Regions from separate parts of the Hydrogenophaga luteola genome, predicted to be linked through region 3. Evidence: predicted binding sites of a transcription regulator. Region 3 holds the regulator's gene; each other region holds the start of a gene.
What was found. The regulator FNR, encoded in region 3, switches genes on or off when oxygen is low (the NO sensors DNR and NnrR bind a similar motif). The targets are predictions, from matches to a motif close to TTGATNNNNATCAA.

Region 1 (10,409 bases), on a different contig from region 3:
CCGCGCCGCACTGGGCCAGCCGCCGTCGCGCTTCGGCCCTGTGGCGGGGCAGATCTGATCAGAGCACCTCTTGCAGCCGCTCCTTTGGGCGGCAGAGCACGGTGCCGCGCGGCGTCACGACGATCGGCCTCTCGACCAGCACGGGGTGCTGCACCATCAGGTCCAGCCACTCGGCGTCGCTGCGGTCCGGCTTCGCCTCGGCCAACCCGGCGTACAGATCGCCCTTGCGGCGCAGCAATTCACCCGCGCTCATTCCCATGGCCTGGAGCAGCGCGGCGAGCTGCGCCCGGGTGTAGGGCTGCTTGAGGTAGTCGATCACCACCGGCTCGGCCCCGGTCTCGCGGATCGCGGCCAAAACGTTGCGCGAGGTGCTGCACTGGGGATTGTGAAAGATGGTGATGGCAGTAGGCTTCATCGCGGTGCTCCGTGTGATTCGCGGCCGAGCATAACGCCCGCTGGCGGTGCAGCAGCGGGCGTCACGGCCCTGTCATCTCAGGCCCGTATCTTGCTGGATGCTCACACACAAAACGCGCCAGCAGGGGAAGACGATGAACGCACCACAACGCATTGCCAAGACACCGAAGGCCTGGGAGGCTCTGTCACGCCCCGACCTGGTCGGCCGCCGCGCCCACAGCCTGCTGCTCATGGCCAACGGCCGCCGCAGCGAACGCGAGCTGTCGGCGCTGCTGGGTGGCGATGTCAGCGATCTGGCCGCGGGTCTGCTGCAGCAGGGCTACCTGCAGCCGGTGCCGCTGATGCTCTACGGCGACAACGACAGCGCCTGAGCAGCGCCGCTCAAAGCCAGCGCTTGAGCAGTCCCATCACGCGGTCGAAGGTGGCCCCGTAGGGCGGGTAGAACAGGCTGGCCGCCGCCCAGCGCGACTGCACCAGCACCGCTTTCTGCTGCGTGAAGCGCAGGAAGCCGGTTTCACCGTGGTAGGCGCCCCAGCCGCTCTCACCCACCCCGCCAAAGGGCAGATTCTCGTGGGCGATGTGCAGCAGGGTGTCGTTCACCGTCACGCCGCCGCTCACCGTGCCTCGCAGCACCCGGTCGCGCGCGGCCCTGTTCTGCCCGAACCAGTACAGCGCCAGAGGCCTGGGGCCCGCGTTGACCGTGGCGATGGCCTGGTCCAGATCCGTGTAGCTGAGCACCGGCAGCACCGGTCCGAAAATTTCCTCGTGCATCAGGCGCGCCTCGGCCGGCGGCTGGAACACCAGCACCGGCGTCATCTGGCGCTCGTGGCCCGAACCGCTGCGCGGAGCCACCTCGACCACACGGGCACCCTGGGACTGCGCCTCCTTCACCATCGCCAGCAGCCGCGCGTGGTGCCGCTCGCTGATGATGCTGGCGTAGTCCGGGTGTGCGGCCCCACAAGGAAATAGCCTCGCTACCGCGGCAGCGAAGGCGCGCTCGAACTCGGCCTCACGCCCCTGGGGCAGCCACACGTAGTCGGGCGCGATGCAGGTCTGGCCGCCGTTGAGCAGCTTGCCGTGCGCAATCTTGATGGCCACCGCGTCCAGGTCGGCCGAGGTGTCGACGATGCAGGGCGACTTGCCGCCCAGTTCCAACGTAGTGGGCGTCAGGTTGGCGGCGGCGGCGGCGGCCACCTTGCGCCCCACGGCAGTGGAGCCAGTGAAGAACAGATGGTCGAACGGCAGGCTGGCGAACTCGTGCGCCACGTCCGGCCCGCCCAGCGCCACGCACACCTCGTCGGCGGAGAACGCCTGGTGCAGCAAGGTCGCGAGCAGCGCCGAGGTGTGCGGCGTGAGCTCGCTGGGCTTGAGCATCACCCGGTTGCCCGCCGCCAGCGCGGTGGCGGTCGGCCCCAGCGTCAGCTGCAACGGGTAGTTCCAGGGGCCGATCACGCCGACCACGCCCAGCGGCTGGCGCTGGATGTGGGCGCTGGCCGGCTGCAGGTAGACCGGCGTGCGCACCCGGCGCGTCTTCATCCAGGCGCTGGTGTGGCGCTCCAGGTCACCCAGCAGCGAACGCAGCACGAAGAAGTCGGCCACCTCCGTGAGCCGGGTCGAACGCACCCCGAAATCGGCCTGCACCGCCTCGGCCAGCGCAGCGCCGTGCGTGTCGATCAGCGCCCGCATGCGGCGCAGCCGGTCCAGGCGAAGCGCCAGCGGCACGTCGATCTGCGCGCGACTGGCCTGGAACTGCGCGTCAAACAGGGCACGCAACGGAAGGTCGGGGGGCGTCTGGGTCATCGAGCCATGATAGGAGCGCGCCCCGGGCGGCGGTAGAGGCGGCGCCCCATGCCGGGGCACCGCCTGTCGCCTGGGGCTCAGTCGTAGCTGATCGCGTCCGCGAACTCGAAAACCCCCGGGTTGCGCACCGGGTCCACCCCCACTGGAATCACCGACTTGGGCGGGTACTTGCCCTCCAGCAACAGCTTCGAGAGCGGGTTCTCGATTCGCTGCTGGATCGCGCGCTTGAGCGGCCGGGCACCGAACACCGGGTCGAAGCCGACCTTGGCCAGTTCGCCCAGCGCCGCGGGAGACACGTCCAGCCGCAGGTCCATCTTCTGCAGGCGAGCCTGCAGGGCCTTGAGCTGGATGCCGGCGATCGACTCGATGTGCTTCGCGTCCAGACCGTGGAACACCACCGTCTCGTCGATGCGGTTGAGGAACTCGGGCCGGAAGTGGTTCTTGAGTTCGCCCCAGACCGCGTCCTTCACGTCCTCGTAGCTGTCGCCTACCATGGCCTGGATCAGGTGCGAGCCGATGTTGCTGGTCATGACGATCACCGTGTTCTTGAAGTCCACGGTGCGGCCCTGGCCGTCGGTCAGGCGGCCGTCGTCCAGCACCTGCAGCAGCACGTTGAAGACGTCCGGGTGGGCCTTCTCCACCTCGTCGAGCAGCAGCACGGAATACGGCTTGCGGCGCACGGCCTCGGTCAGATAACCGCCCTCCTCGTAGCCCACGTAGCCGGGCGGCGCGCCGATCAGGCGGGCCACCGAGTGCTTCTCCATGAACTCGCTCATGTCGATGCGCACCAGGTGCTCCTCGCTGTCGAACAGGAAGCCTGCCAGCGCCTTGCACAGCTCGGTCTTGCCCACGCCGGTCGGGCCCAGGAACAGGAAAGACCCGGTTGGCCGGTTCGGATCGGACAGGCCCGAGCGCGAGCGGCGAATGGCATTGGCCACCGCGCTGATGGCCTCGTCCTGGCCGACCACGCGTTCGTGCAGCTTGGTTTCCATCTGCAGCAGCTTGTCGCGCTCACCCTGCATCATCTTGGACACCGGAATGCCGGTCGCGCGGCTGACCACTTCGGCGATCTCTTCGGCGCCGACCTGGGTGCGCAGCAGCTGGCGCGCCGGCCCGGCGTCGGCCTTGCCGGCCTCCTTCGCCTGGGCTTCATGGAGCTGCTTCTCCAGCTCGGGCAGCCGGCCGTACTGCAGCTCGGCCACCTTGTTGAAATCGCCCTTGCGTTTGAGTTCCTCGATCTGCAGCTTGACCCGCTCGATCTCTTCGCGCACGTGCGCGCTTCCCTGCGCCTGGGCCTTCTCGGCCTTCCAGATCTCTTCCAGATCGGCGGCTTCCTTCTGCAGCTCGACGATTTCCTCGTCGATCAGCGCCAAGCGCTTCTGCGAGGCCTCGTCGGTTTCCTTCTTCATCGCCTCGCGCTCGATCTTGAGCTGGATCAGCCGACGGTCCAGCTTGTCCATGACCTCCGGCTTGGAGTCGATCTCGATCTTGATCTTGGCCGCGGCCTCGTCGATCAGGTCGATGGCCTTGTCGGGCAAGAAGCGGTCAGTGATGTAGCGGTGGCTCAGCTCGGCCGCGGCCACGATGGCCGGGTCGGTGATGTCCACACCGTGGTGGACCTCGTACTTTTCCTGCAGCCCGCGCAGGATGGCAATCGTCTGCTCCACGGTCGGCTCATCGACCAGCACCTTCTGGAAGCGGCGCTCCAGCGCAGCGTCCTTCTCGATGTACTTGCGGTACTCGTCCAGCGTGGTCGCGCCGATGCAGTGCAGTTCGCCACGTGCCAGCGCGGGCTTGAGCATGTTGCCAGCGTCGATGGCGCCCTCGGCCTTGCCGGCGCCCACCATGGTGTGGATCTCGTCGATGAACAGGATGATCCGGCCCTCGTCCTGCGCCACCTCTTTCAGCACCGACTTCAAGCGCTCTTCGAACTCGCCGCGGTACTTGGCGCCGGCCAGCAGGCCCGCCATGTCCAGCACCAGCACGCGCTTGTCGCGCAGGGTTTCGGGCACCTCGCCGTTGACGATGCGTTGCGCAAGGCCCTCGACAATCGCCGTCTTGCCCACGCCAGGCTCGCCGATCAGCACCGGGTTGTTCTTGCTGCGGCGCTGCAGCACCTGGATGGCGCGGCGGATCTCGTCGTCGCGGCCGATCACCGGGTCCAGCTTGCCCTGGCGGGCGCGCTCGGTCAGGTCCAGGGTGTACTTCTTGAGCGCCTCGCGCTGGCTCTCGCCTTCGGGCGAATCCATCTTCTGGCCACCGCGCACGGCTTCAATGGCCGCTTCCAGGCTCTTGCGCGAGAGGCCGTTCTCGTTGGCGATGCGCCCGATCTCGCCCTTCTGGTCGGCCACGGCGAGCAGGAACAGCTCACTGGCGATGAAAGCGTCGCCGCGCTTGATGGCTTCCTTTTCGGTCGCCTGCAGCAGCTTGATCAGGTCCGGGCCGGGTTGCACCTGCTCCTGGCCCTGCACCTCGGGCAGGCGGTTGACCGCGTCTTCGGTGGCCTTGGTCAGACCCGGCACATTGACGCCCGCGCGCTGCAGCAACGACTTCGGTCCATCGGCCTGGCGCAACATGGCCAGCAGCAGGTGGGCCGGTTCGATGTAAGCGTGGTCCTTGCCCAGGGCCAGGCTCTGGGCCTCGCCCAGGGCTTCCTGGAACTTGGTGGTGAGTTTGTCGAGACGCATGTTGTGATGCTCCGAAATGCTTGAACTGACGGGCATGTGGCGCTGACCGCCACCATTTCAAGACCTTGCGCCGGTCGGGGTCCAGCGGCGTTGACCCAGGTCAACGGTCAGGCCAGATCCGGCGCCGGGCCGCCCCAAGCCGGATCAGCCCCCTTGGGGGCAGCAACCCGCGAAGCGGCGGAGCGTGGGGGCTATCCCGCCCGCCAGTAGGCGTAGGACCAGGCGGTGGTCATGCCAGCTCTGCGGTACAGCGCCAAGGCGGGCTCGTTGGACGCGTCCACCTGCAGAAAGGCCCGGGTGATGCCCCGTCGCTGCGCCTCCAGGGCCATGGCACGGATCATCCGCCCCGCCAGCCCCCTGCCCCGCCGGCTGGCGGCCGTGCGCAAGCCGTGCATGCTCAGCCAGCCCTGGGCGAAACAGGCGGCGCCACAAGCCAGGGTCTCGCCACCACCCTCTCTAAGGCTGACGAAGAGCATGCCCTCGGCGCGGGACAGCGCCTTCGAGCGGCTTGCCCCGTCCACCGGGTCGAGTCCCTCACCCAGAAACATGGCCATCCAGGCCGCATCAGGGCGCGGGTCCAGCGACACCCCGTCGGTGTTCGGCGCCAGCGCCAGCAGGCCATCCAGCGCACCGGTCTGGGTCAGGGTAGGCTGCTCGCGCCGGAAGCCCTGGGCCCGGAGCTCGGGCCACCAGGGCTCGAACTCCGGCACGTCGGGCAGGCGCAACACCGGTCTCAGGCCGGCATCCCGGTAGCGCTGAACAATGGTGTCGATCAACGCCGGGGGGTGAGCTTCGTGGTGCAGAGGCACCGCACTGTGGGCGCGACCAACCGTGCCGTGGTCCATGGGCAGCAGCCAGCCGTCCAGCGCCTCCACCCGTTCAGGCGCCACCGCCGTGAGCGTGGCCCGTTCGATGGATTCGATGTCGGCGACGGTCAGCGGCATGGACGCCTTCACAGCCCTTCAGGCGTTGTTCGAGGCAATGCCCCACTTGGCCAGCGCGGCGTCGTCGCTGACCCGCGCATCGACCCAGCGCGCGCCCTCGGGCGTCTGTTCCTTCTTCCAGAACGGCGCCTGGGTCTTGAGATAGTCCATCAGGAACTCGCAGGCCTGGAAGCTTTCGCCGCGGTGGGCCGAGGTCACGGCCACCAGCACGATCTGGTCCAGCGGTTGCAGCAGGCCGACGCGGTGGATGACCCGGGCGCCCAGGATGTCGAAGCGCTTGAAGGCCTCGTCGATCATCTGCTCGATGGACTTCTCGGTCATGCCCGGGTAGTGCTCCAGCTCCAGGGTGCTGACGCTCTGGCCATCGTTGCGGTCCCGCACGGTGCCCACGAATGTGCAGACCGCACCGACGCCCTTGTGACCAGCTCGCAACCGGGCCACCTCGGCAGACAGGTCAAAGTCTTCGGTCTGGATGCTGACACGGGCGTTCATGCTCAGCCTCCGGTGACGGGTGGGAAGAAGGCCACCTCGGCGCCGTCCGTCAAGGCGGCCGATTCGTCGGCCATGGTCTGGTTGACCGACACGCGCACCGCACGCCCGCGCGCCAGCGCCTCGGCGTAGGCACCACCACGTGCGATCAGTTCATCGCGCAGCCCGGCCAGCGTGGCCGCTGCGGTTTCGACGGATTCGCTGCCGGAGCCAATGGCCTCGCGGATGGAGGCGAAATAACGCAGATGGATCTTCATGCGAGCAGGTCCGAAAGAGAGATGTAGTTCACGAGGTCACCACGGGCGATGGTGTTGCCGGCCGGGTTGTCGACCAGACCATCGCCCCACACGGTCGAGGTCAGCACGCCCGAGCTCTGGTTGGGGAACAGGTCCAGGCCACCGTCGGCATTGCGGCGCACCCGCAGGAATTCGCGGCGCTTGTCGGCGCGCGGCAAGTCGAAATCGGCGCGCAGCCGCATGGTCATGAACGCCGGCTGGTAGACCGGTTCAGCCGCACCTTGCAGCTTGAGCAGAAAGGGCCGCACCAGCAGCAGGAAGGTGACATAGCTCGACACCGGGTTGCCGGGCAGGCCGATGAAGTGGCAGTGGCCTTGGGCGCCTGCGCCGGCCCCTGCGTCGCGGCGCACCGTGCCATACGCAAACGGCTTGCCCGGCTTCATCGCGATCTGCCACAGGTCCAGGCTGCCCAGTTGTTGCACAGCAGGCTTGATGTGGTCTTCTTCGCCCACCGACACGCCGCCGCTGGTGAGGATCAGGTCATGGTGGTCGGCAGCGGTCTTAAGGGCGGCCAGCGTCGCCTCGCGCCGGTCGGGCACGATGCCCAGATCGCTGACCTCGCAGCCCAGACGCTCCAGCAGCACGCGCAGGAAGAAGCGGTTGCTGTTGTAGATGGCGCCCGGTTTCATCTCTTCGGGCGGCACCTCGCCGGGCATGACCAGTTCATCACCGGTCGAAAACAGCGCCACCCGCGGCTTGGCGGTCACCCGCAGCTGCGCCGCGCCGATGCCGGCCGCCAGGCCCAGGCTTGCGGCCGACAGGCGCGTGCCGCGCGGCAGCACCACGGCGCCTCGTGTCACGTCTTCTCCGGCGCGGCGGATCCACTGGCCGGGCTCGGGGATGGCGTCGATGTGCACGGCATGGAAATCGCCGCCGACCTCGCGCGTGTCTTCCTGCATCACGATGGCGTCCGCGCCAGGAGGCACCGGAGCGCCCGTGAAGATGCGGGCACAGGTTCCAGACTGCAGAGGCTGCGCCGCATGACCGGCGGGAATGCGCTGGCTGACCGGCAGCACCACGCCCTTCTCGGTGATGTCGGCCAATCGCACCGCATAACCGTCCATGGACGAGTTGTCCTGCGGCGGCACGTGCAGAGCCGACACCAGGTCCTCGGCCAGCACACGCCGGTCGGCCAGCACTGTGGCCAGGGTCTCGGTGGCCGCGAGAGGTGTCGCCCGTGAAAGCAGGTCGGCCAGCGCGGCGTCCAGCGCCATCAGGGGTTTGCGGACAGGTTGGGGAGCGTTCATGGTCTTGGAGGCAGCGCCCCGGCCGGCTTGGCCAACGCAGTGGCGATCAAACGTAGGCTTCGGGGTCGTAGTCGAAACGGTCCTCATTGTCGATCAGCCAGACCGCCACCGCATCGGGATCGTCCAGATCCAGCCGCGGGCGCAGGGTGTCCTCGGGCAAGGCATCGGCCAGTGGCAGCGCGATGGCCGCCACAAAGGGGTCGTCCGGGTACCGGACCGGTTGGGTGGTGGCTGCACGCCAGACCTCGATCTTGAGCAGGTTGCTGTCGCGCCAGCCTTCGACCAGCACCCAATCCACCCCGGGATGCAGCGCCGGGATCAGCTCGTGCACCGTGCGCTCCAGGGGTCGTTCGAAGCTGCGCTGCAGCACCAGCCGGTCGGGCGACGCGGCCAGCACCTCGTAGGCACCGGCCTCGCGGTGGCGCCAAGTGTCCTTGCCCGGCTGGTCGGTTTCCAGCCCGCAGTGCGCGTGCTTCATGACCGACACACGCAGACCCCGGGCCTTGAGGGCCGGGATCAGTCGCTCGATCAGGGTGGTCTTTCCCGCGCCCGACGATCCTGCAAAGCCGACGACCTTCATGGGCCAGCTCAGTCCGTCAGACCGGACAGTGATCGGTGATGTAGCGCTTGACCGCAACCGCGTCCGCACCCATCACCTGCACGCGCTTGGGCAGGGCCTCGATGCCGTCGAATTTCGCCGGTCTCTGGGGATCGCGCCCCAGCGCTTCGCGGATGGTCTCGGCGAACTTGATAGGCAGCGCCGTCTCCAGCACCAGTACGCGCTCGCCGGGCTGGCGCAGCTCACGCGCCACCTTCACGCCATCGGCGGTGTGCGTGTCGATCATCACGCCGTGTTGCTCGAAAGTGGCCTTGATGGTGGCCAGGCGGTGGGCGTGCGTGCTCTTGCCGCTGACGAAGCCGTAACGGCTGGCGGCCTGTTCAAACAGGGGATCGGCGCCCAGGTCGAAGCGGCCGTGCAGGCGGAGCTCATCGTCGAACAGGCGCTTGGTACGCGCCGCATCGTGACCGAGCAGATCGAACACGAAACGCTCGAAGTTGCTCGCCTTGGAGATGTCCATCGACGGGCTGGAGGTTTCGTAGGTGTCGGCGCTGCCGCGCACGCGGTAGGTGCCGGTGCGGAAGAACTCGTCGAGCACGTCGTTCTCGTTGGTCGCAACGATCAGACGACCAATCGGCAGTCCCATCTGGCGCGCCACGTGACCGGCGCAGACGTTGCCGAAGTTGCCCGAAGGCACAGCAAAGCTCACCTTTTCATCGTTGGACTTCGTCGCATAGAAGTAGCCAGCGAAGTAGTACACCACCTGGGCCAGCAGACGCGCCCAGTTGATCGAGTTGACGGTGCCGATCTTGTACTTGCGCTTGAAATCCAGGTCGTTGGACACCGCCTTGACGATGTCCTGGCAGTCATCAAACACGCCTTCGATGGCGATGTTGTGGATGTTGGCGTCCATCAGGCTGAACATCTGCGCTTGCTGGAACGGGCTCATGCGGCCGTGCGGGCTGAGCATGAAGACTCGCACGCCCTGCTTGCCACGCATCGCGTACTCGGCCGCGCTGCCGGTGTCGCCCGAGGTCGCGCCCAGGATGTTGAGCTGCTCGCCACGGCGTGCCAGTTCGTACTCGAACAGGTGACCCAGCAGCTGCATGGCCATGTCCTTGAAGGCCAGCGTCGGGCCGTTGGACAGGGCTTCGAGCTGCAGACCAGCTTCCAGCGCGGTCAGCGGCACGATCTCCTTCGTGCCGAAGACATCGGCCGTGTAGGTCTTCGCGCACAGCGCCTTCAAATCGGCAGCCGGGATGTCGTCGATGTAGAGCGATAGCACCTCAAAAGCCAGCGCGGCATAGCCCTGCTCGGCCAGCACTGAGCGCCAGCGCGTCAGAGTGGCTGCGTCGACCCGCGGGTAGGCCTCGGGCAGGTACAGGCCTCCATCAGGGGCCAGGCCCTCAAGCAGGATTTCGCAGAAGCGCTTGCGGTCCGAGTGGCCGCGGGTCGACAGGTACAGCATCTCAGTTCAGCTCTTCCTTGCGGATGCGGGTGATGGGCGCCAGAACGGACGGCAGGTCTTGCATCTGCGCGATCACATCGTTCATGGTGCCTTCGCGCGTGTCGTGCGTCAGGATGATCAGGTCGGTAGAGGTCGCGCCCTCGCCGCCCACTTCGTCGGCCTCGCGCTGCAGCACCGCATCAATGCTCACGCCGGCACCGGCCAGCAGACCGGTCACCTGGGCCAGCACGCCCGCCTGGTCGGCCACGCGCAGACGCAGGTAGTAGCTGGTCACGACCTCGCTCATCGGCAGCACGACGGCATCACTCATGGCATCGGGCTGGAAGGCCAGGTGCGGCACGCGGTTGAGCGGATCGGCGGTGTGCAAGCGGGTGATGTCCACCAGATCGGCGATCACGGCCGAGGCGGTCGGTTCGCTGCCGGCGCCCTTGCCGTAGTACAGCGTGGTGCCCACGGCGTCGCCATGCACCACCACCGCGTTCATCGCGCCCTCCACGTTGGCAAT
Region 2 (10,409 bases), on a different contig from region 3:
TGCGGGCCTGCATTTCGCCGAGCTTGCGCGCCATGGCGTCCAGGTTCTCTCGCATGTACAGCTCTTTGGAGTCGACATCGCCCTGAGTCACCAGACGAGCCACCGACTCGAAGCCAGGCCACCCCTGACGCACTCCTTGCAGGAACACCCAGTGGTATGCGGCCACAGAACCCAGCATGACCACTACCGACAACAGAATGCCGGAAAGGGCCAGCTTGAGACCGCTCAGATGGAGCGCCTGGCTCTTGGCCAGCCAAGCATCCGTGATAATGATGTGCACTGTCAGACCACCTCTTTCAACGGCAGCAAAGCGTTGCTAAGCCTGCTAAGCATGACCACCGCCTCCCGGTACAACAGACGCGTGTTCAGCCTCGAACAGGCTGTTGGCGAAGAGCCCACATTGGCACTTCTGCAAGAGCGCATTCGCGCATCCCGGAATTGCCTGGAAGCGGTCACGGCACTGATACCAGCGCCGCTGCGGTCACAGGTTCAACCTGGCCCATTGGAGAACGGTGAGTGGTGCGTGCTGGTCAGCAGCGCCGCCGCGTCAACCAAACTTCGCCAACTCCTGCCGTCCATTCGGCAGCGACTGGCGCAAAACGGCATGGAGATTAACTCCATTCGCCTGAAAATCCAAACACCAAGGCGGTGAGATCTTCGGATGGTGCCGCTTGTCTGACTCGAACAGACGACCTATCGCTTACAAGGCGAGTGCTCTACCAACTGAGCTAAAGCGGCTTGGGTGAAAATTCTACTTGACGCGCTTGAGCTGGGGTCGACCACCACTGCGACCAGACCCATCCGGCGGGGGCTCCGCGCCGCCCTCTTCAGACCCAGCAGGCACCGGTACCGACCGGAGGGAAGACACGCGGTCAGCCGCTGCCTGCTCACCAGACTCCGGCGTCATCTGCACAGGATCCGCTGTAACCGTATGCAGTCCGTCTGGCGGAGGAAACGCCATGCCCTGCCCATTCTCTCGCGCATAAATCGCAATCACATGAGTCGTTGGCACGACCACATCCCGAGGGACGCCACCGAACCGCGCCTTGAACTCGATGAACTCATTGCCCAGGCGCAAACCATTGGTCGCATCAAAGCTCACGTTGAGCACGATCTCGCTGTTGCGGACGTACTCCATAGGCACGTTCACCGACCCATCCACACGCACAGCGATATGGGGCGCATATCCGTTGTCTGTGCACCATTCGTGCAAGGCACGTATGAGGTAGGGCCGGGTGGACGTTGGTTCCATGTCGTCACGAATCATCGCTGAGGGCTCGCATCAAGTGAGGCGAAACCTCATCACTTGCGCATGACCTTCTCGGATGGCGTCAGTGCCTCTATATAGGCAGGACGAGAAAAAATCCGCTCGGCGTATTTCAGCAGCGGCGCAGCGTTCTTGCTCAACTCGATGCCATAGAAATCCAGGCGCCAGAGCAGTGGAGCGATCGCCACATCCAGCATGGAGAAGTTGTCACCCAGCATGAACTTGTTCTTGAGAAACACCGGCGCGAGCTGGGTCAGGCGGTCACGGATATGGGCGCGGGCCTTTTCCAGGGCCTTTTCGTTGCCTTTGCTGCTGCGCGACTCGAGCACGGACACGTGCGTGAAAAGTTCCTTCTCGAAGTTCAGCAGAAACAGCCGAACACGGGCGCGGTCCACCGGGTCTCCGGGCATCAGCTGGGGATGCGGGAAACGCTCATCGATGTACTCATTGATGATGTTCGACTCATACAAAATCAGGTCACGCTCCACCAGGATCGGCACCTGACCATACGGATTCATGACACTGATATCTTCTGGCTTGTTGTAGAGGTCCACATCGCGAATCTCGAAGTCCATGCCCTTTTCGAACAAGACAAAGCGGCAGCGGTGGGAATAGGGGCAGGTGGTGCCCGAGTACAAGACCATCATGAGGGAGTCTCCTAAGACAAAACAGTGGTTTGCTTGGCCGCGCACCCGCGGAACCGCAAACCACTGCAAATTTCATGGGTGACCCCGATACGGCATCGGGGCCCCAGCATGTTCGATTTACTTGACGTCTTTCCAGAACGAAGCGTTCAGTCGCCAAGCAACGATGGTAAATGCCGCCAGGAACAGAAGCACCCAGACGCCGATGCGCACCCGGCTGTTCTGTGCTGGCTCGGCCATCCACTGCAGGTAGGCCACCAGGTCACCAACATTTTGATCGTACTGCTCTTGCGACATGGTACCGGCCTTGCCGGGCTCCCAGCTCTTGAACAGCTCAACTTGCTGACCGTGGCTTTCGTGTTTTTCGAAAACCGGCTTGCGCTCACCTTGCAGCTCCCACAGAGGATGCGGCATTCCGATGTTGGGGAAGACCAGGTTGTTCCAGCCCGTGGGCTTGGTCTCATCACGGTAGTAGCTGCGCAGAAGGGTGTAGATGTAGTCGGCACCTGAGCCAGCACCGCTGGAGCGCGAGCGCGCCACCAGAGTCAGGTCGGGCGGATTGGCACCGAACCAAGCCTTGGCCTGCTTGGGATCGATGGCCGCCTTCATGGTGTCACCGATCTTGTCGGTCGTGAAAGTCAGGTTTTCTGCAATCTGCTTATCGGTCAGGCCGATATCGCGCAGACGGTTGTAACGCATGAACGAAGCCGAATGGCAGCTCAGGCAATAGTTGACGAACAGCTTGGCACCGTTTTGCAACGCCGCCATGTCGTTGGTGCGGGCCGGCGCCTTGTCCAGCGGAAAGCCGGAGCCGGCGGCCATGGCGCCCCCACTCAGACCGAGGGCCAGCATCAGGCCCAGAAGCATCTTTTTCATGTTGGTGATTCTCCGGATCGCACTCAGTGGGGCTTGAAGGTGACACGGCTGGGCACTTGCTTGAACTCGCCCAGGCGGCTCCACCACGGCATCAGAAGGAAGAAGCCGAAATAGAACAGCGTGCCAACCTGAGAAACGCGCTCACCCACGGGGGACGGGGGTTGTACACCCAGATATCCCAGAATGAGGAAGTTGATCACAAAGACGGTGTAGAGCCACTTGTTCCAACTCGGGCGGTAACGGATCGACTTCACCGGGCTGTTGTCCAGCCAAGGCAGGAAGAACAGGATGATCACGGCACCACCCATGGTCACCACGCCCCAGAACTTGGCATCGATGGCCAGCATCAGCACCACGGTCACCGCCGCGGCACCGAGCACCGCCACCTTGAACATCGCTGCGAGCTTGGACTTGAACACAGCAAACAGGGCTGCAGCCAGCACACACGCGATCAGGGCATACATCATCTCACTGGTGATGGCGCGCAGCATTGAGTAGAACGGCGTGAAGTACCAGACAGGTGCAATGTGCAGCGGGGTAACCAGGGGGTCTGCGGGAATGAAGTTGTTGAACTCCAGGAAGTACCCACCGAACTCTGGCGCGAAGAACACGATGGCCGAGAACACCATCAGGAACATAGACACACCAAAAATGTCGTGCACCGTGTAGTACGGATGGAACGGGACACCGTCGGCCGGTGCAGACACGGACCAGCGGTTACCCTTGGGGCCTGCCTTGATTTCCACGCCGTCGGGGTTGTTGGAACCCACATCGTGCAGCGCCATCAGGTGGGCCACCACCAGACCCAGCAGTACCAGGGGGACGGCGATCACGTGGAAGCTGAAGAAGCGGTTGAGGGTGGCATCACCGACGACGTAGTCGCCACGAATCAGCAGGGCCAGGTCGGGGCCCACAAACGGAATGGCAGAGAACAGGTTCACGATCACCTGCGCGCCCCAGTAGGACATCTGGCCCCATGGCAGCAGGTAACCCATGAAGGCCTCGGCCATCAGCACCAGGAAGATGCCGCAGCCAAACAGCCAGACCAGCTCGCGCGGTTTGCGGTACGAGCCATAGATCAGACCACGGAACATGTGCAGGTACACCACCACAAAGAAGGCGGAAGCCCCCGTGGAGTGCATGTAGCGGATCAGCCAGCCCCATGGCACGTCGCGCATGATGTATTCGACCGAGGCGAAGGCCACCGGCACGCCAGCCGCGTTGAGGTTGGCGTCAGGCTTGTAGTGCATCACCAGGAAGATGCCTGTGACGATCTGGATCACCAGCACGAGCATTGCCAGCGAACCGAAGATGTACCACCAGTTGAAGTTCTTCGGCGCGTAGTACTCGGCCATATCGCGCTTGTAGATGTAGAAGGCCGAGGGAATCCGGTTTTCGAACCAGTTCGTGACCTTCTGGACAACGGGCGCGTCGGGGGAAATTTCTTTGAATTCAGCCATGGATGCCTCTGTGGGGTCGTATTGCCTGCTGAAAGCAGGTCAGGCCTTTTTCTCTTCGCCGATCAACAGCGTGGTGTCGGACGTGTAGTAGTGCGGAGGCACTTCCAGGTTGTCTGGCGCAGGCTTGTTCTTGAACACACGACCAGCAAGGTCGAACGTCGAGCCGTGGCAGGCACAGAGAAACCCCCCCACCCAGTCATCGGGCAGCGAGGGCTGAGGGCCTGGCGTGAACTTGTCGCCAGGCGAACACCCCAGGTGCGTACATATACCCACACCGACGAAAACTTCCGGCTTGATCGAACGATGGCGGTTCTTGGCGTATTCGGGAGTCGGGTAGGCCTTGCGCTCAGAGGTCGGGTCGGCCAGCTGAGGCTCGATCTTCTCGAGAGCCGCCAGTTGCTCGGAACTGCGACGCATGATCCACACAGGCTTGCCGCGCCACTCCACCACGCGCTTCTCACCGGGCTGCAGGGTAGAAATGTCCACTTCGACTGCGGCACCCGCAGCCTTTGCCCGCTCGGACGGCTGGAAACTGCTGACAAAGGGGACGGCGACGGCGGCTGCTCCCACGCCACCCATGGCGGCGGAGGTGATCAGCCAGGTACGGCGGCTGTTGTCCACAGACGCAGCGACGGTTGCTTCACTCATGGGGATCTTTCAAGGAAGTTCAAGACGTGGCCCACTAGGGTCAACCCTGCATTGTACCGGAGCGTTACAAGCCGACTTTTCACCGATCCAGACAAGACAAACCCACCACTTTGTGGGCGTTGAGCCTCGTTGCCAGCGTCAGGAACGGGTAATACAAATGTGTTCTGTGCGAGAATGAATTTTCCTGGTCCAAAGGGCCATTGTTTTGTAGAACGTCCATTGAAGGAGCCCATCGAATGGCCATGTTGCAAGAGTTCAAAGAATTCGCCGTCAAAGGCAACGTCATGGATCTGGCTGTGGGCGTGATCATTGGCGGCGCCTTCGGAAAGATCGTGGACTCGATCGTGGGCGACCTGATCATGCCCGTCATCAGCAAGGTATTCGGAGGCCTCGACTTCTCCAACTACTACATCGCCCTCGCGGGCCAGGCCGCAGGCCTTCCACTGGCAGAGGCAAAAAAGGCTGGGGCGGTACTGGCCTATGGCAACTTCATCACCATCGCGCTGAACTTTGTGATCCTGGCGTTCATCATTTTCATGATGGTCAAGCAGATGAACCGCCTGCGCAAAGAGGCACCTCCAGCGCCACCGGCGCCGACACCGGAGGAAGTGGTTCTGCTGAGGGAAATCAGGGACAGCCTGCGCAAGTGAGCCATCCACCGCAGGGTCGGCCGACAGCCCCAACCCAAGGCATCCACAGCCGCTAAGACTGGCTCAAGCGGCTCATCCAGATAGCAGCATCCACCGCCGCCAGCAGGCTTGTGGCACTCGCCCTTCCGGTACCAGCCAGATCGAAGGCGGTGCCATGGTCTGGGCTGGTGCGAACCATGGGCAAACCCAGCGTGGTGTTGACACCATGCTCCAGGCCGAGCAGCTTGACCGGAATCAGCCCCTGGTCGTGGTACATCGCCACCACCACATCGAACTCCCCCTGGCGAGCCCGCATGAACACGGTGTCCGGTGCATGTGGGCCGCTGACGTGCAACCCATCGGCACGTGAACGATCCACTGCCGGCTGCAGGATCTCGATTTCCTCACGGCCAAACAGCCCCCCCTCGCCCGCATGGGGATTCAGTCCTGCGACGGCGATGCGAACTTCAGGCATGCCGCAGCGACGGTAGTGCGCCGCGGTGATGCGAATGGTGTCCATCACGCGTTGGGTGGTGACGGCCTCAAGCGCCTGCCGCAACGACACGTGGATGCTCACCAGCACGGTGGCCAGCCCAGGCGCACTGAGCATCATGCGCACCGGCATCTCACTCACAGGCACACCCGCATGCTCAGCGGCCAAGGATTGCAGGAACTCGGTGTGCCCCGGGTGCGGCAGCCCAGCAGCGGCCAGAGCCTCTTTGTGCACAGGTGCGGTGACCAATGCCCTCGCCTGGCCCGCCAGCACCCACCGTGCAGCGGCAGCGATGCTGTCAGCGGCGGCTCGGCCGGCTTCGGCGCTGATTCGACCCCAAGGCGCCAAGGAGCCCGGCACACATGCCTGAATCAAAGCAAGCCCAGGGCGAGAAGCATGAGCCCACTCCCTCAGCCCCCCGAGCACCATCACATCCAACCGCGCACCCCCACACTGCAGCCGGACGACATCCGCTGCGCGCCGCAGCGTGGCCGCATCACCGGCCACCACCACCTGTCCCTGAAGATCGGGGCGTTCCAGCAGGGCACGGACCACGATTTCGGGCCCTATCCCGGCGGGGTCTCCCATGGTGACCACAAGCGGGCGGTGACGCCCGGGACTCTCGAAAACAGGAGTGGTCACAGTGTCACGCCGGGTTGGGAATGTCGATGAACTGATGCTCAATGCCGAGCAGCTCCGCCACGTGACCAGCCACCGCTGGCGCGCCGTAGCGCTCCGACGCGTGGTGACCACAGGCGATATAGGCCACACCGGCCTCCCGCGCATAGTGCGTCTGGGGCTCCGATATCTCACCCGTGATGAACACGTCGGCGCCGGCGGCGATGGCCGCCTCGAAATAGCCTTGGGCACCACCCGTGCAGATCGCCACGCGCTCCACACGGCGCCCCGGATCTCCGACCAGCAGCGCGGCTCGCCCCAAGGAACTCTCGATATCCTTGAGCAGTTCGGCCGCCGGCGCAGGCGGGCGCACCCCCAGGAAGCCCAGCGACTGGTCGCCAAAACGGCCGTCCCCTACATCCAGCACACGGACACCGATGCGGCGCGCCAGCTGCGCGTTGTTGCCCAGCTCGGCGTGTGCATCCAGCGGCAGGTGATATGCCAGCAAATTGATGTCGTGCGTCAGCAGGCGCGCCAGACGCTGTTTCATCCAACCCGTCACCCGTCCGTCCTGACCGCGCCAGAACAGTCCGTGGTGCACGAACAGCGCGTCTGCTCCGGCGTCGATGGCCGCATCAATGAACGCCAGGCTGGCAGTCACCCCGCTGACCAGCTTGCGCACCCGCATACGACCCTCGACCTGCAGACCGTTGGGTCCGTAGTCCTTGAAAAGCGCAGGCTGCAGAATGCGGTCGCAGGCTGCGAGCAGATCGTCGCGCAGGACGCCTTGAACAGAAGGTGTGTCGGATGGCATGCAGACGGTGAATCAGAACAGGTCACCAGGGACATCCTGGCGCCAGCGTTCTATTCTGTCACCGCCCACCTTGGAACGCTGCCTTGACTGGCGCTGCTCAGCCGCGTTTGCGTTCGGCCCGCTCGGACTCCAGCATCTTGCGGTTGAAAAACCGGTAGAACCAGATTGCCATGCCGATCATGAAAGCAATGCCTGCGATGCTGAAAAGCCCGTAGTCGGTGGAAAAAAGATCTGCAATGGCTTTCATCGTGTGCTCCAGTCCTCTGTGACAACAGGCAGCCATTGCATCTCCAAGCCACGCTGTTCGCATTGACCTGCATCAATCGGCTTGAACCAGCTAGCCGCGTGGTCATATACGTGACAATCTCAACAGGGATGCAGCGAAATGCTCCAAAGCTCCCGTTCCTTTTGCACCCTTCCAACATGAAACGCATCTGGCTACTTTTCGCCCAAACCGTCACCGTTGCGGTGGCCGTCCTTTTTGTCGTGGGCACGCTCAAGCCCCACTGGCTGGACCGCCGCAATGTGCTGCCAACGGTGGTGCCGGTGGTTGAGTCTCCCGGACCCATCTCCGAGGAAGCATCGGCCACCAGCTTCAGAGAGGCGGCCAAGCGGGCATCCCCCGCGGTCGTGAGCATCAACACCAGCAAAGCACCTGATCAGACCCAGATGGCCGACCCCTGGTTCCGGTTCTTTTTCGGCGAGCAGGGGCAGGGACAACCTCAGGCCGGCCTGGGTTCAGGCGTGATCGTGAGCGAAGCAGGCTACATCCTGACCAACAACCACGTGATTGAAGAAGCGGACCAGATCGAGGTGGTGCTCAACGATGGCCGTCGAAGCACTGCCCAGGTCATTGGCACCGATCCGGAAACCGATCTGGCCATCTTGAAGATCAGTCTGGGCAATCTGCCGGTGATCACCTTGGGCAACTCGGAAGCGCTGTTCATCGGCGACCAGGTGCTGGCGATTGGCAACCCCTTCGGGGTCGGTCAAACCGTGACGAGCGGCATCGTCAGCGCCCTGGGGCGTACCCAGCTGGGCATCAACACCTTCGAGAACTTCATACAGACCGATGCGGCCATCAACCCGGGCAATTCGGGCGGTGCGCTGGTGGACATCCACGGACACCTGATGGGCATCAATACCGCGATCTATTCCCGTTCGGGCGGCTCCATGGGCATTGGATTTGCCATCCCGACCTCTACCGCGCGCAGCGTGATGGATGCCATCGTGCGAGATGGCAAGGTCACTCGGGGCTGGATTGGCGTGGAACCGCAAGACCTGACCCCGGAGCTGGCCGAGAGTTTTTCGATCCCCTCGGGCACGGGCGTCATCATCACCGGTGTGCTACAGAACGGGCCGGCCGCCCAGGCCGGTATCCGCCCCGGCGACGTGGTGACCCAGGTGGGCGACAAACCGGTCAGCAACGTATCCCAGTTGCTGTCTGCCGTGGCGGCTCTCGCGCCGGGCGTGCCCTCCAGTTTGGAGATCGTCAGGAAGGACGGAAAACAGCGCATCCAGATCACGCCGGGCAAGCGCAACCTGCCCAGGCCCCAGCCCAACCGCTGATCAGGACGCCGCGCCGTCTTTCACAGATTCGTCGGGGGCCCTGGTATTGCGCACAAACCACTGCGAGCCCCAGATGCCCAGCTCGTACAGCAGGCACATGGGCACCGCCAGCGCGAGCTGTGAAATCACGTCCGGCGGGGTCACGACGGCGGCGATCACGAACGCCACGACGATGAAGTAACCCCGGAACTCCTTCAGCTGCTTGACGCTGACCATGTTCATTTTCACCAGCAGCACCACCACGATCGGCACCTGGAACGCCAGGCCAAAGGCGAGATAGAGCGACAGGATCGCCTCCACATACGAGGCAATGTCAGGGGTCGCTGCCACGCTCTGGGGAGTGAACTGCTGGATGAAGCCGAACATCTTGTCCAGCACGAAGAACTGGACGAAGGCAATGCCCACGTAAGCCAGCAGGCTGCCCAGGATGATCAGCGGAACCGCAAATCGCTTTTCATGGCTGTACAGCCCCGGCGCCACAAACGCCCAGATCTGGTACATCCACCAGGGCAGCGAGAGCAGCAACGCTCCCATGGCCAGCACCTTGAGCGGCACAAAGAATGGCGAAAACACCCCCACAGCGATCAGCTTGGCATCGGGCGGCATGTGCGCCCGGATGGGTACCGCAATGAGATCAATCAGTCCGCTGGGGCCTGGCCAGATGGCCAGCAAAGCCATGCAGACCCCGAGGCCGGCAATGCCATACAGCAACCGGTCGCGCAGCTCCATGAGATGCTGGACAAATGGCTGCTCTGAACCGGCGAGCTCGTCGGTGGATTTGTCAGGATCGGACATCAGCGGGAGGCGGAAGAGGGGCGTGGGCGGAATCGGGCCACGCGGGCCGCACCGGATTGGGCACGCGTGCGCACGCCCGTGCGGGCCTTGTACCACTGAGGCATCGCTTTCTGCTTGATGCGCCAGTTCTTCCGGGGGTGCTTGTAGGAAGGAACGCTTTCGGTGCCGAGCTGGGAGAGTGCGTCCGCGGTATCCGAGGAAAACGCCGATCCATCCAGACCGGACGTGGCTTCGGACCAGGATTTTTCGAAATCGCTGGCACCGGATGCAACCGACGACTCTACGTCGCGCGCCGCCGTCTCCACCGACTCTTTCATTTTCTTGAGCTCTTCGAGCTCCATGGACCGGCTGACTTCCGCCTTCACGTCGGCCACGTAGCGCTGAGCCTTGCCCAGCAAGGTCCCGACTGTACGAGCCACACGAGGGAGCTTCTCAGGGCCAATGACGATGAGCGCCACCGCTCCGATCAGCGCTAGCTTGGAGATACCGAGATCAATCATGGACCGGTGTGCGGCAAGACATCAAATACGGCACACCAATGGTCGTGCGCCGCGGTGACTCAGCTCTTTTGCTTGGCTTCGACGTCAATGGTGGTC
Region 3 (10,409 bases):
AAGACCCGTTCGGACCACATCGTGGACCGCTCACGGTCACCGATGACTTTTCGGTGCTCGATGACCCGGTTGAGCTGAACGACTTCACCGAATTCAAGGAAATCGACGGCCAAACGGTGGCCGAATCGGTGCTCATGGTGCAGGGCATGTACTGCGCCGCCTGTGCCGACACGGTGGAATGTGCCTTGCAGGACCTGCCTGGCGTGCGAAGTGCGCGGGTCCATGCCGCGACGCGCCGCCTGATGCTGCAGTGGGAGCCCGGTGCCACCCGCATGTCGTCGCTGGCCGAAGCCGTGGGGCAGACCGGGTACCGCCTGTTGCCGCTGCAGCAGGCACTTTCGATCTCCGAACGCCTGAAGGAAACCCGGCTCGCTCTCTGGCGCCTGTTCGTGGCCGGCTTCTGCGCCATGCAGGTGATGATGTACGCATGGCCGGCCTACGTGGCCGAGCCTGGGGAGATGCCGGCCGACATCGACCAGCTGCTGCGCTGGGCCAGCTGGGTGCTCAGCGTTCCCGTGGTCACTTTTGCCAGCGGACCGTTCTTCAGGGGCGCCTGGCGCGACCTCAAGCTGGGTCGTGTCGGCATGGACACGCCGGTGTCCATTGGCATCCTCGTGGCCTTCCTGGCCAGCTCGGCGGCCACCTTTGATCCGACGGGACCCTGGGGCCATGAGGTCTGGTTCGACTCCCTGACCATGTTCGTGTTCTTCCTGCTCGGCGGCCGCTATCTGGAGCTCAAGGCCAGGGACCGCACCGCCGGTGCGCTGGACGCGCTGATGAACCGCCTGCCGGAGGTGTGTGAGCGGCAGACCGCCGACGGGCGTTTCGAATCGCTGTCGGTGCGCAGACTGGCGGTGGGCGATGTGGTGCGGGTGCAGGCAGGGCAGGCCTTTCCGGGCGACGGGCGGCTGCTCAGCGACACCGCGACCGTGGACGAGGCGCTGCTCACCGGCGAGTCCGATCCCCTGACCCGCCGACAAGGCGATGGGGTGGTGGCGGGCAGCTACAACCTGGCCGGGCCGGTGCTGGTCGAGGTGCAGCGCCTGGGGCGCGACACCCGGTTCGCCCAGATCGTGGCGCTGATGGAGAAGGCGTCCACAGAGAAGCCGCGTCTGGCCGTGCTGGCCGACCGCATTGCGGCGCCCTTCCTCGTGCTGGTGCTGGCGGCCGCTGCGCTCGCGTTCGCGTATTGGTGGCAGATCGACCACTCCAAGGCGCTGGCCGTTGCTGTGGCTGTGCTCATCGTGACCTGTCCCTGTGCCCTGTCGCTGGCCACGCCAGCGGCCATGCTGAGTTCCGCTGGGACGCTGGCCCGGCGCGGCATTCTCGTGCGCCGCCTGCAGGCGTTCGAGACGCTGGCAGAGGTGGGCGCTGTGGTGTTCGACAAGACCGGCACACTCACCCACGACCGCCTGGCGGTGACGGGTCAGCGGATTCGTGAAGGGGCGGATTCCCGACAGGTGCTGGCGCTGGCCGCCGCCATGGCCGAAGGCTCGCTGCACCCGGTGTCCCGCGCCATCGCCGCCTTCGCGCGTGAGGCCGTGTTGTCTACCGAGCGGGTCGATCTGAACGAGTTGACCGAGGCGGCAGGGCAGGGGCTGTCCGCGCGGAACGCGCGAGGCGAGCTGCTCCGCATGGGGTCCGCGGCGTTCTGTGGTCTGGCTACTCGTGGGGGCGAAGCCCTCGCGGGCCGCGTCCACCTTTCTGACGCGCAGGGATGGCTGGCCAGCTTTGATCTGAGTGAAGGGGTGCGCGAGGACGCGGCTTCTGCCGTGGCGGCCCTGCACCAGTCCGGGTTGCGCACCTGGCTGTTGTCGGGCGACCGGGAGGCCGCCGCCCGGTCGGTGGGCGGGATCGTCGGCGTGCAGAACGTGGTGGCAGGTGCCTCACCCGAACAGAAGCTGGCGCAGATCGAGTCCATGCAGAAGCAGGGACTGCGGGTGGCCATGGTGGGCGACGGCCTCAACGACGGTCCGGTGCTTGCCAGGGCCGACACCTCGTTCGCACTGGGTCATGCGGCGCCGCTGGCGCAGGCGCAGTCCGACTTCATCCTGCAGGGCGGCAAGGTCCAGGACGTGGTGTTGACCTTGCAGCAAGCCCGGTTCACGATGCGCATCGTCCGTCAGAACCTTGTATGGGCCGCGCTGTACAACCTGGTGTGTGTTCCTCTGGCCCTGGTCGGCTGGATGCCGCCATGGCTGGCCGGTCTGGGGATGGCGGGCAGTTCGCTGCTGGTGATCCTCAATGCGCTGCGGCTGGCCGCGCCGCCGCGCGAGCGCTCCGGTGTCTGAACCGGCGCTTGGCGTTTCAGATTGAGATTATTTCAAGGAGCCGACATGGACATCCTGTATCTGCTGATACCCGTCTCGATCGTGCTGGTCTTCGCAATCATCGGCGTGTTCTGGTGGGCACTGCACGCAGGTCAGTTCGACAACGTCGAGCGCGAGGGCGAGCGCATTCTTAGAGGCGATTGACGTAAGTCAAGGCGTCCACGAGGTTACATGTGGACACTGCGCCAGTGGCATTAATGAGGAGTTCTGTATGTCCGTGACAACAAAGACCGGCCAACCGGCGGTCTACAACGACAGCGTCGTCCGCTGGTTCTCCATCGCAGCCGTGATCTACGGCGTGGTGGGCATGCTGGTGGGCGTCATCATCGCGGCCCAGCTGACCTGGCCCGAGCTCAACATGGGGATCGAGTGGATCACCTACGGTCGTCTTCGACCGCTGCACACCAACGCCGTAATCTTTGCCTTCGGCGGCAGCGTGCTGTTTGCAACCAGCTACTACGTTGTCCAACGGACATGCCACACACCGCTGTTCTCCAACGCGCTGGCGTGGTTCACCTTCATCGGCTGGAATATCGTCATCGTCTCTGCGGTGATCACCCTGCCGCTGGGCATCACCAGCGGCAAGGAGTATGCCGAACTGGAGTGGCCGATTGACCTGCTGATCGCGGTGACCTGGGTCGCCTACGCCATCGTGTTCTTCGGCACGGTGGGCATCCGCAAGGTCAAGCACATCTACGTGGCCAACTGGTTCTTCGGCGCCTTCATCATCGCCGTGGCCCTGCTGCACATCGTCAACAGCGCGGCCCTGCCGGTGGAACTCTTCAAGTCCTATTCCGCGTACGCCGGCGTGCAGGACGCCATGGTGCAATGGTGGTACGGCCACAATGCCGTGGGCTTCTTCCTGACCGCCGCCTTCCTGGGCATGATGTACTACTTCATCCCCAAGCAGGCCGAGCGTCCGGTGTATTCGTACCGCCTGTCGATCGTGCACTTCTGGGCCCTGATCTTCACCTACATGTGGGCGGGCCCCCACCACCTGCACTACACCGCGCTGCCCGACTGGGCGCAGTCGGTCGGCATGGTGTTCTCCCTGATCCTGCTGGCTCCCAGCTGGGGCGGCATGATCAACGGCATCATGACCCTCTCGGGTGCCTGGCACAAGCTGCGTGACGACCCCATCCTGCGCTTCCTCATCGTGTCCCTGTCGTTCTACGGCATGTCCACCTTCGAAGGTCCGATGATGTCCATCAAGACCGTCAACGCCCTGTCGCACTACACCGACTGGACCGTGGGCCACGTGCACTCCGGCGCCCTGGGCTGGGTGGGTCTGGTGTCCATGGGTTCGCTGTACTACCTGATCCCGCGCCTGTTCGGCCAGAAGAAGATGTACTCGGTGCCCGCCATCGAACTGCACTTCTGGATCGCCACCATCGGCATCGTGCTGTACATCGCCGCGATGTGGATTGCCGGCGTGATGCAAGGCCTGATGTGGCGCTCGGTCAACCCGGACGGCAGCCTGACGTACACCTTCGTCGAGTCGGTGAAAGCCACCTTCCCGTTCTACGTGATCCGCCTGGTCGGTGGCCTGCTGTACCTGGCCGGCATGATCGTCATGCTCTGGAACGTGATCATGACCGCGCTGCAGGGCAAGGCCCACAACGCCCCCGTCATGGCCGTCAACCCCGCCCACGCCTGAGGAGAAGAACAACATGGCCAGCAATGAACATCTGTCCGGTCACGCCCGGATCGAGACCAGCAACTTCCTGATGATCGTCCTGATCACCCTCGTGGTGGCTGTCGGCGGTCTGGTGGAAATCGTGCCGCTGTTCTTCCAGAAGTCCACCACCCAGCCGATCGAGGGTCTCAAGCCCTATACCGCGCTGCAGGTGGCCGGTCGCGACGTCTACGTCAAGGAAGGCTGCTACAACTGCCACTCGCAGATGATCCGTCCCTTCCAGGCCGAGACCCTGCGCTACGGTCCTTACTCGGTGGCCGGCGAGTACGTGTACGACCACCCCTTCCAGTGGGGTTCGAAGCGCACCGGTCCCGACCTGCACCGTGTTGGTGGCCGCTACAGCGACGAGTGGCACCGTGCCCACTTGAACAACCCGCGCGATGTCGTGCCCGAGTCCAACATGCCCGCCTATCCCTGGCTGGCCGAAAAAACCGTGAAAGCCGAAGGTATTCCCGCCCGCATGAAGGCCCTGCGCACCCTGGGCGCGCCTTACAGCGACGAGGAAATCGCCAAGTCTGTGGAAGATGTCAAGGGCAAGACCGAGCTGGATGCCGTGATCGCCTACCTGCAGGTGCTGGGCACCGCACGCAGCGCCGCCAAGCTTGCGCCTGCTGCCGCAGCACCCGCTGCAGAAGTTGCTCCCGCCGCTGCACCTGAAGCCGCGGCACCCGCAGCTCCCGCTGCAGAGGCGCAACCCGCAGCGCCAGCGGCCGACGCCAAGACCCAATAAGGGGCGAGACCATGGACATCAACGATCTGCGCAGCATCGTCACGACGATCAGCCTGCTGACCTTTGTCGGCATCCTGGTCTGGGCCTGGTCCAAACGCAATCAGCGCGACTTCGAAGAGGCGGCCCAGCTGCCCTTCCAGGACGACTGAACGATTGCGGAACGAACACGAGAAAACATCATGAGCGACTTCATCAGCGACTTCTGGCACCTCTACGTGGCCGGCATCACGCTCGTCAGCATCATCGCCTGCGCGGTTCTGCTGTACATCAGCGGCACGACCAAGGCAGCTACCCACGCCGACAACACCACGGGCCACGTGTGGGACGGCGACCTGCGTGAGATGAACAACCCCCTTCCCAAGTGGTGGGTGTACCTGTTCATCATCACGGTGGTCTTCGGTCTGGTCTACGGCGCCCTCTATCCCATGTTCGGCAAGTTCCAGGGCGCCCTGGGCTGGTCGTCCCAGGGGCAGCACGCAGCCGAAGTTAAGAAGGTCGAGGACGCCATCGCCCCGATCTACGCGAAGTACAACGGCATGAAGCCGGAAGACATCGCTGCCGACGCCCAGGCCATGGCCATTGGCGAGCGCCTGTTCATGAACTACTGCGCCCAGTGCCACGGTTCTGATGCGCGTGGTGCCAAGTCTTTCCCCAACCTTACCGATGGCGACTGGCTGGGTGGTTCCGATCACGCCTACATCAAGACCACGATCGCACAGGGTCGTACCGGCGTGATGCCCCCGATGGCAGCGGCTGTGGGTGGTCCTGAGGACGTCAAGGACGTGGCCCACTACGTGCTCAGCCTGTCCGGCAGCCCGAACGACTCGGTCCGTGCTTCTCAGGGCAAGGCCAAGTTCGCCGCCTGTGCGGCCTGCCACGGTCCCGAGGGCAAAGGCATGGCGGCCGTGGGTGCACCGAACCTGACCGACGGTGTCTGGCTGCACGGCTGGGGCGAAGAAGCGATCGTTCGCGCTGTCAACAATGGTTTCAACAACCACATGCCGCCACAGGCTGCGCTGCTGAACGAAGCCCAGATCAATGTGCTGGCTTCCTATGTCTGGGGTTTGTCCAACAAGCCTGCCGCCAAGCAGTGATGGCCTGAAGCCAGTCACTTTTCTCTCGCCAGGTCATCCGTGAGTTCTCCAGCGCCAGACGCCTCAAGCACTGTTAGGCCCCCCGTGATTCCCATCGTCCCTGAGACACCGAAAGGTGTTCCGGAGGACGATGAGGTGATGGTTTCTCTCTACGCCTCGCGCAAGAAGATCCATCCCCGTTCGGTGTCCGGACTGTTCTCCAGGTGGCGCTGGGCGCTGGTCTGGTTCACCCAGATTTTTTTTTACGGATTGCCCTGGCTGGAGTGGAATGCCCGCCAAGCGGTGCTCTTCGACCTCGAAGCGCGCCGCTTCTACATTTTTGGGCTGGTCCTCTATCCGCAGGACTTCATCTACCTGACCGGACTGCTGGTCATCTCCGCACTGGCCCTGTTCCTTTTCACTGCGGTCGCTGGCCGCCTATGGTGCGGTTACGCCTGTCCCCAGACCGTCTACACCGAAATCTTCCTTTGGATCGAGAAGAAGGTGGAGGGCGACCGCTCGGCGCGGATCCGGCTGGATGAGTCGAGCCTGGATGCCCGCAAGTTCGGCAAGCGTTCGCTCAAACATGCCTTGTGGATCCTGTTCGCGCTCTGGACAGGCTTCACCTTTGTCGGCTACTTCACCCCTATCCGGGAGCTGGCGAGTCTGAGCATGGCCGCCTCGCTGGGCCCTTGGCAGACCTTCTGGATCTTCTTCTACGGGTTCGCGACCTACGGAAACGCGGGCTTCATGCGCGAGCAGGTCTGCAAGTACATGTGTCCGTATGCCCGCTTCCAGAGCGCGATGTTCGACAAGGACACGATGATCGTGACCTACGACAAGGCACGTGGGGAGCCGCGCGGGGCGCGCTCCAAAAAGGCAGACCCCAAAGCCCTGGGATTGGGTGCCTGTGTCGACTGCACGCTCTGCGTGCAGGTCTGTCCGACGGGCATCGACATCCGCAACGGATTGCAGTACGAATGCATCGGTTGTGGGGCCTGCATCGATGTCTGCGACGAGGTGATGGACAAGGTCGGCTATCCGCGCGGACTGGTCAAGTACTCGACTCAGAATGGCATGGCCAAGGGCTGGACCCGCGAGCAGATGGTCCGTCACGCCTTCCGTCCCAGGGTACTCGTCTACACCACCATTCTGTCGGTCATCACCCTGGCCGTGTTTGTCAGTCTCTTCCTGCGCACGCCGCTGAAGGTCGATGTGATTCGCGACCGCGGAGCACTGGCGCGCATGGTGGAGCAGGGGCGCATCGAAAACGTGTTCCGCCTGCAAATCATGAATGCGACCGAGTCTCCGCAGCGCTACCAGATCAGTGTCGAGGGACTGGAGGGCGTGATGATCGCGTCGGAAACCGAAGTGGACGTGCTTTCCACAGAAGTGCGCTCCGCCGCCGTGCGCGTCCAGATCCCGCCCAACGCCGCGCCCGCCGGCTCGCACCCGATACGGTTCACCATCCGGTCCACCGGCAGCGATGTGTCTGAGGTGGTGGAGAAGGCCGTCTTCATCGTTCCACGCTAAACTGAATTCACACGCTTATGGAACAAGTCATGTCAGCAAATCCAAGTCATCACCCGGCCACGCCGTGGTGGAAGGTGCCCCACATGTGGCTGGTGGTCGGTGGGCCTGTTGCCGTGATCGTCGCTGGCGTGATCACCTTGGTCATCGCAGTGAAGAACCCCGATCCTGTGCTCAACAAGTCCGACTACGAGAGAGATCTTGCCGCCGCTCAGCGGCTTGAAGGGCAGGCCAAGGTCGATGCATTGGCCAAGATGCAGCCGGCCCATCAGGCGCGCAATCACGCCGCTTCGCCGGTCGTACCGGCGGCCCCCTCCAAGTAGGACGCCGCATCACCGAATGCAGCCACACAGGAGTGAAGGATACGACTCATGAAAGCTCAGCGGTGGATGTGGATAGCGTGGCCAGCATTTCTAGTGGCTTCGGTGCTCGAGATGATTGTTTTCGCCATGGTCGACCCGGGTGATCTCCACTGGTTCGGTAACCCCCTGGAGCTGTCTCGACAGGCCATCTACACACTGGCGTTCTTCGTGTTCTGGTGTGTCACCATGGCATCGAGCGCGCTGACCACCTTGCTCGCCATGTCTCCCTTCGAGGTCAATCGCTGTCCGGTACCTGAAACGGAGCGTCCCCAGGACTGTGCCCGCAACGGCGGGTGCAGCTGATCTGCGTTTCGCAAATAAAAACCCCGCTCAGGGTTCAGACCTGAGCGGGGTTTTTTGGAGGGGTCGAATAGGTTCAGCGGCAGGTCTGGGGGTTCACGATCTGCTTGAGCGCATCGGTGTTCTTGATGTGCACATAGCGTTGTTTGACTTCGATGATGCCTTCCTCGACGAACTTCGAGAACGTCCGGCTCACGGTTTCAAGCTTCATGCCCAGGTAACTCCCGATCTCTTCCCGGGTCATACGCAGGATGAGCTCGGACTGTGAGAAGCCGCGTGCATGCAGACGCTGGACGAGGTTGAGCAGGAAGGCTGCGAGACGTTCCTCGGCACGCATGCTGCCCAGCAGCAGCATCACGCTGTGATCGCGGACGATTTCCCGGCTCATGATCTTGTGGACATGGTGCTGCAGCGTGGTGAACTCCCGTGACAGCTCTTCCACCTGGTCAAACGGCATCACACAGACTTCGGCGTCCTCAAGAGCAATGGCGTCACAGGAATGACGGTCACTGACGATGCCATCCATGCCGATGATTTCACCGGTCATCTGGAAACCGGTGACCTGGTCCCTGCCGTCGGCGGTGGTCACGCAGGTTTTGAAGAAGCCCGATCGCACCGCGTAGAGCGAAGTGAACTTGTCGCCGGTATTGAACAGGGCTGTTCCCCGCTTGATCCTCCTGCGCGTGGAGATCACGGTGTCCAGCTTGTCCATTTCCTCAGGGTTGAGGCCCATGGGCAGACACAACTCCCGGAGGTTGCAACTGGAACAGGCGACTTTGATGCTGTGAATGTCCATAAATCTTCCAGATTTCGCCCGAAGCTTAACGCATGGTCACAAGTGCCAGCAAGGCGGAAGCGCTCACCCTCGTTGGGGGGATGGGGGGAAACCCCGGGGCTTGGACGGCCCTTGATCTTGATCAAGGGTGCTATTTCTGCCTTGGTGCACATTCGCGCTGAGAACTGGAGAATTGTTTGTGAGTCACGCCATTTCCGACGAATTGCTCAAGCGATTCGACATCCCGGGTCCCCGTTACACCTCGTACCCCACCGCAGACCGCTTTGTAGAAGCGTTCACGGAGAGCGACTACATCCAGGCGCTGGAACAACGTCGGGCTGGGTCGCTCGCATTGCCGTTGTCGCTGTACGTCCATATTCCTTTCTGCGAGTCTGTCTGCTACTACTGCGCCTGCAACAAGGTCATCACCAAGCACCACGAAAGGGCTGCGGAATACCTGCGGTATCTGTCGCGTGAGGTGGAGCTTCAGGTGCAGCACTTCGGGAAGGGGCACGCCGTGTCCCAGCTGCATCTGGGAGGAGGAACGCCGACCTTCCTGTCCGACGCCGAGCTGGAGGATCTTCTGACAATGATCCGCCGCAACTTCACGCTCGTGCCAGGAGGCGAGTACTCCATAGAGGTCGACCCTCGCACGGTGACGGACCAGCGTTTGCAGACACTGGCCAGGTTGGGTTTCAACCGACTGAGTTTCGGTGTACAGGATTTCGATCCCGCTGTTCAGAAAGCGGTGCACCGGGTGCAACCGGTCGAGCAGGTGTTCGCACTGGTCGAGACGGCACGCAAGATCGGATTTGAGTCGGTCAACGTGGACCTCATCTATGGCTTGCCATTGCAGACGCCCGAGTCGTTTGCCCGCACGCTTGCCCAAGTCAACCAGTTGCGCCCCGACCGCATCGCGCTCTACGCATACGCTCACTTGCCAGCACGTTTCAAACCGCAGCGCCGGATCGTGGCCGCCGAGTTGCCCAGCGCGGGAGACAAGCTGTCGATGCTGTCGGCTTCGCTGGATGCCATGAGCGATGCGGGGTACGTCTACGTCGGCATGGATCACTTCGCGTTGCCGACGGATGCATTGGCCGTGGCCAAGCGACAGGGGCGGTTGCACCGAAATTTCCAGGGCTACAGCACGCAGCCCGACTGCGACCTGATCGCTTTGGGTGTTTCGGCCATCGGCCGCATCGGTGCGACCTACAGCCAGAACGCCAAGACGATTGAGGAGTATTACGACGCGCTGGACCAGGGTCGTCTTCCGATCGTGCGCGGGTTGGCACTGACCAGGGACGATTTGTTGCGCCGCTCCGTGATCATGTCCCTGATGTGCCAGGGGCAGCTTCAGTTCGAATCAATCAACCTGGGACACCTGATCGACTGCAAGAGCTACTTTGCTCGCGAGCTGGAGGTGTTGGCCGGCTATGCCGAACACGGACTGGTTCGCATCGACGACTCTGGTGTGGAGGTGACGCCAGCAGGTTGGTATCTGGTTCGCGCCATCGCCATGGTTTTCGACAAAAACCTGCAGGTCGACCAGGACCGGGCGCGTTTCTCCAAGATCATCTGACTCGCGTGGTTTCGAGCCAGCGCGAGGGTTGCGA

Region 1: the regulator FNR is predicted to act here: its motif matches at 4,992-5,005, upstream of clpB (ATP-dependent chaperone ClpB).
Region 2: the regulator FNR is predicted to act here: its motif matches at 7,759-7,772, upstream of ACFOPI_RS23615 (DUF3149 domain-containing protein).

The regions. Positions count from the first base shown of each region.
Region 1 covers NZ_JBHRXX010000002.1:897,631-908,039, reverse strand. Annotated here, with positions in the region: gene ACFOPI_RS08120 (AraC family transcriptional regulator) at 1-58, shown strand, start outside; gene arsC (arsenate reductase (glutaredoxin)) at 59-415, opposite strand; gene ACFOPI_RS08110 (hypothetical protein) at 549-785, shown strand; gene ACFOPI_RS08105 (aldehyde dehydrogenase family protein) at 796-2,214, opposite strand; gene clpB (ATP-dependent chaperone ClpB) at 2,292-4,901, opposite strand; gene ACFOPI_RS08095 (GNAT family N-acetyltransferase) at 5,093-5,845, opposite strand; gene moaE (molybdopterin synthase catalytic subunit MoaE) at 5,864-6,337, opposite strand; gene moaD (molybdopterin converting factor subunit 1) at 6,340-6,591, opposite strand; gene ACFOPI_RS08080 (molybdopterin molybdotransferase MoeA) at 6,588-7,877, opposite strand; gene mobB (molybdopterin-guanine dinucleotide biosynthesis protein B) at 7,924-8,457, opposite strand; gene thrC (threonine synthase) at 8,474-9,904, opposite strand; gene ACFOPI_RS08065 (homoserine dehydrogenase) at 9,906-10,409, opposite strand, start outside.
Region 2 covers NZ_JBHRXX010000010.1:359,219-369,627, reverse strand. Annotated here, with positions in the region: gene ACFOPI_RS23670 (M23 family metallopeptidase) at 1-280, opposite strand, end outside; gene ACFOPI_RS23665 (DciA family protein) at 332-652, shown strand; tRNA gene ACFOPI_RS23660 (tRNA-Thr) at 663-738, opposite strand; gene ACFOPI_RS23655 (ClpXP protease specificity-enhancing factor) at 752-1,267, opposite strand; gene ACFOPI_RS23650 (glutathione S-transferase N-terminal domain-containing protein) at 1,303-1,914, opposite strand; gene ACFOPI_RS23645 (cytochrome c1) at 2,032-2,787, opposite strand; gene ACFOPI_RS23640 (cytochrome b) at 2,811-4,247, opposite strand; gene petA (ubiquinol-cytochrome c reductase iron-sulfur subunit) at 4,287-4,895, opposite strand; gene mscL (large conductance mechanosensitive channel protein MscL) at 5,132-5,545, shown strand; gene pdxA (4-hydroxythreonine-4-phosphate dehydrogenase PdxA) at 5,598-6,605, opposite strand; gene ACFOPI_RS23620 (Nif3-like dinuclear metal center hexameric protein) at 6,664-7,449, opposite strand; gene ACFOPI_RS23615 (DUF3149 domain-containing protein) at 7,547-7,696, opposite strand; gene ACFOPI_RS23610 (trypsin-like peptidase domain-containing protein) at 7,873-9,018, shown strand; gene tatC (twin-arginine translocase subunit TatC) at 9,019-9,813, opposite strand; gene tatB (Sec-independent protein translocase protein TatB) at 9,813-10,313, opposite strand; gene tatA (Sec-independent protein translocase subunit TatA) at 10,373-10,409, opposite strand, start outside.
Region 3 covers NZ_JBHRXX010000009.1:153,649-164,057, forward strand. Annotated here, with positions in the region: gene ACFOPI_RS19540 (heavy metal translocating P-type ATPase) at 1-2,291, shown strand, start outside; gene ccoS (cbb3-type cytochrome oxidase assembly protein CcoS) at 2,337-2,474, shown strand; gene ccoN (cytochrome-c oxidase, cbb3-type subunit I) at 2,542-3,987, shown strand; gene ccoO (cytochrome-c oxidase, cbb3-type subunit II) at 4,001-4,756, shown strand; gene ACFOPI_RS19560 (cbb3-type cytochrome oxidase subunit 3) at 4,768-4,905, shown strand; gene ccoP (cytochrome-c oxidase, cbb3-type subunit III) at 4,936-5,850, shown strand; gene ccoG (cytochrome c oxidase accessory protein CcoG) at 5,989-7,362, shown strand; gene ACFOPI_RS19575 (FixH family protein) at 7,446-7,682, shown strand; gene ACFOPI_RS19580 (hypothetical protein) at 7,731-8,024, shown strand; gene fnr (fumarate/nitrate reduction transcriptional regulator Fnr) at 8,098-8,817, opposite strand; gene hemN (oxygen-independent coproporphyrinogen III oxidase) at 8,996-10,375, shown strand.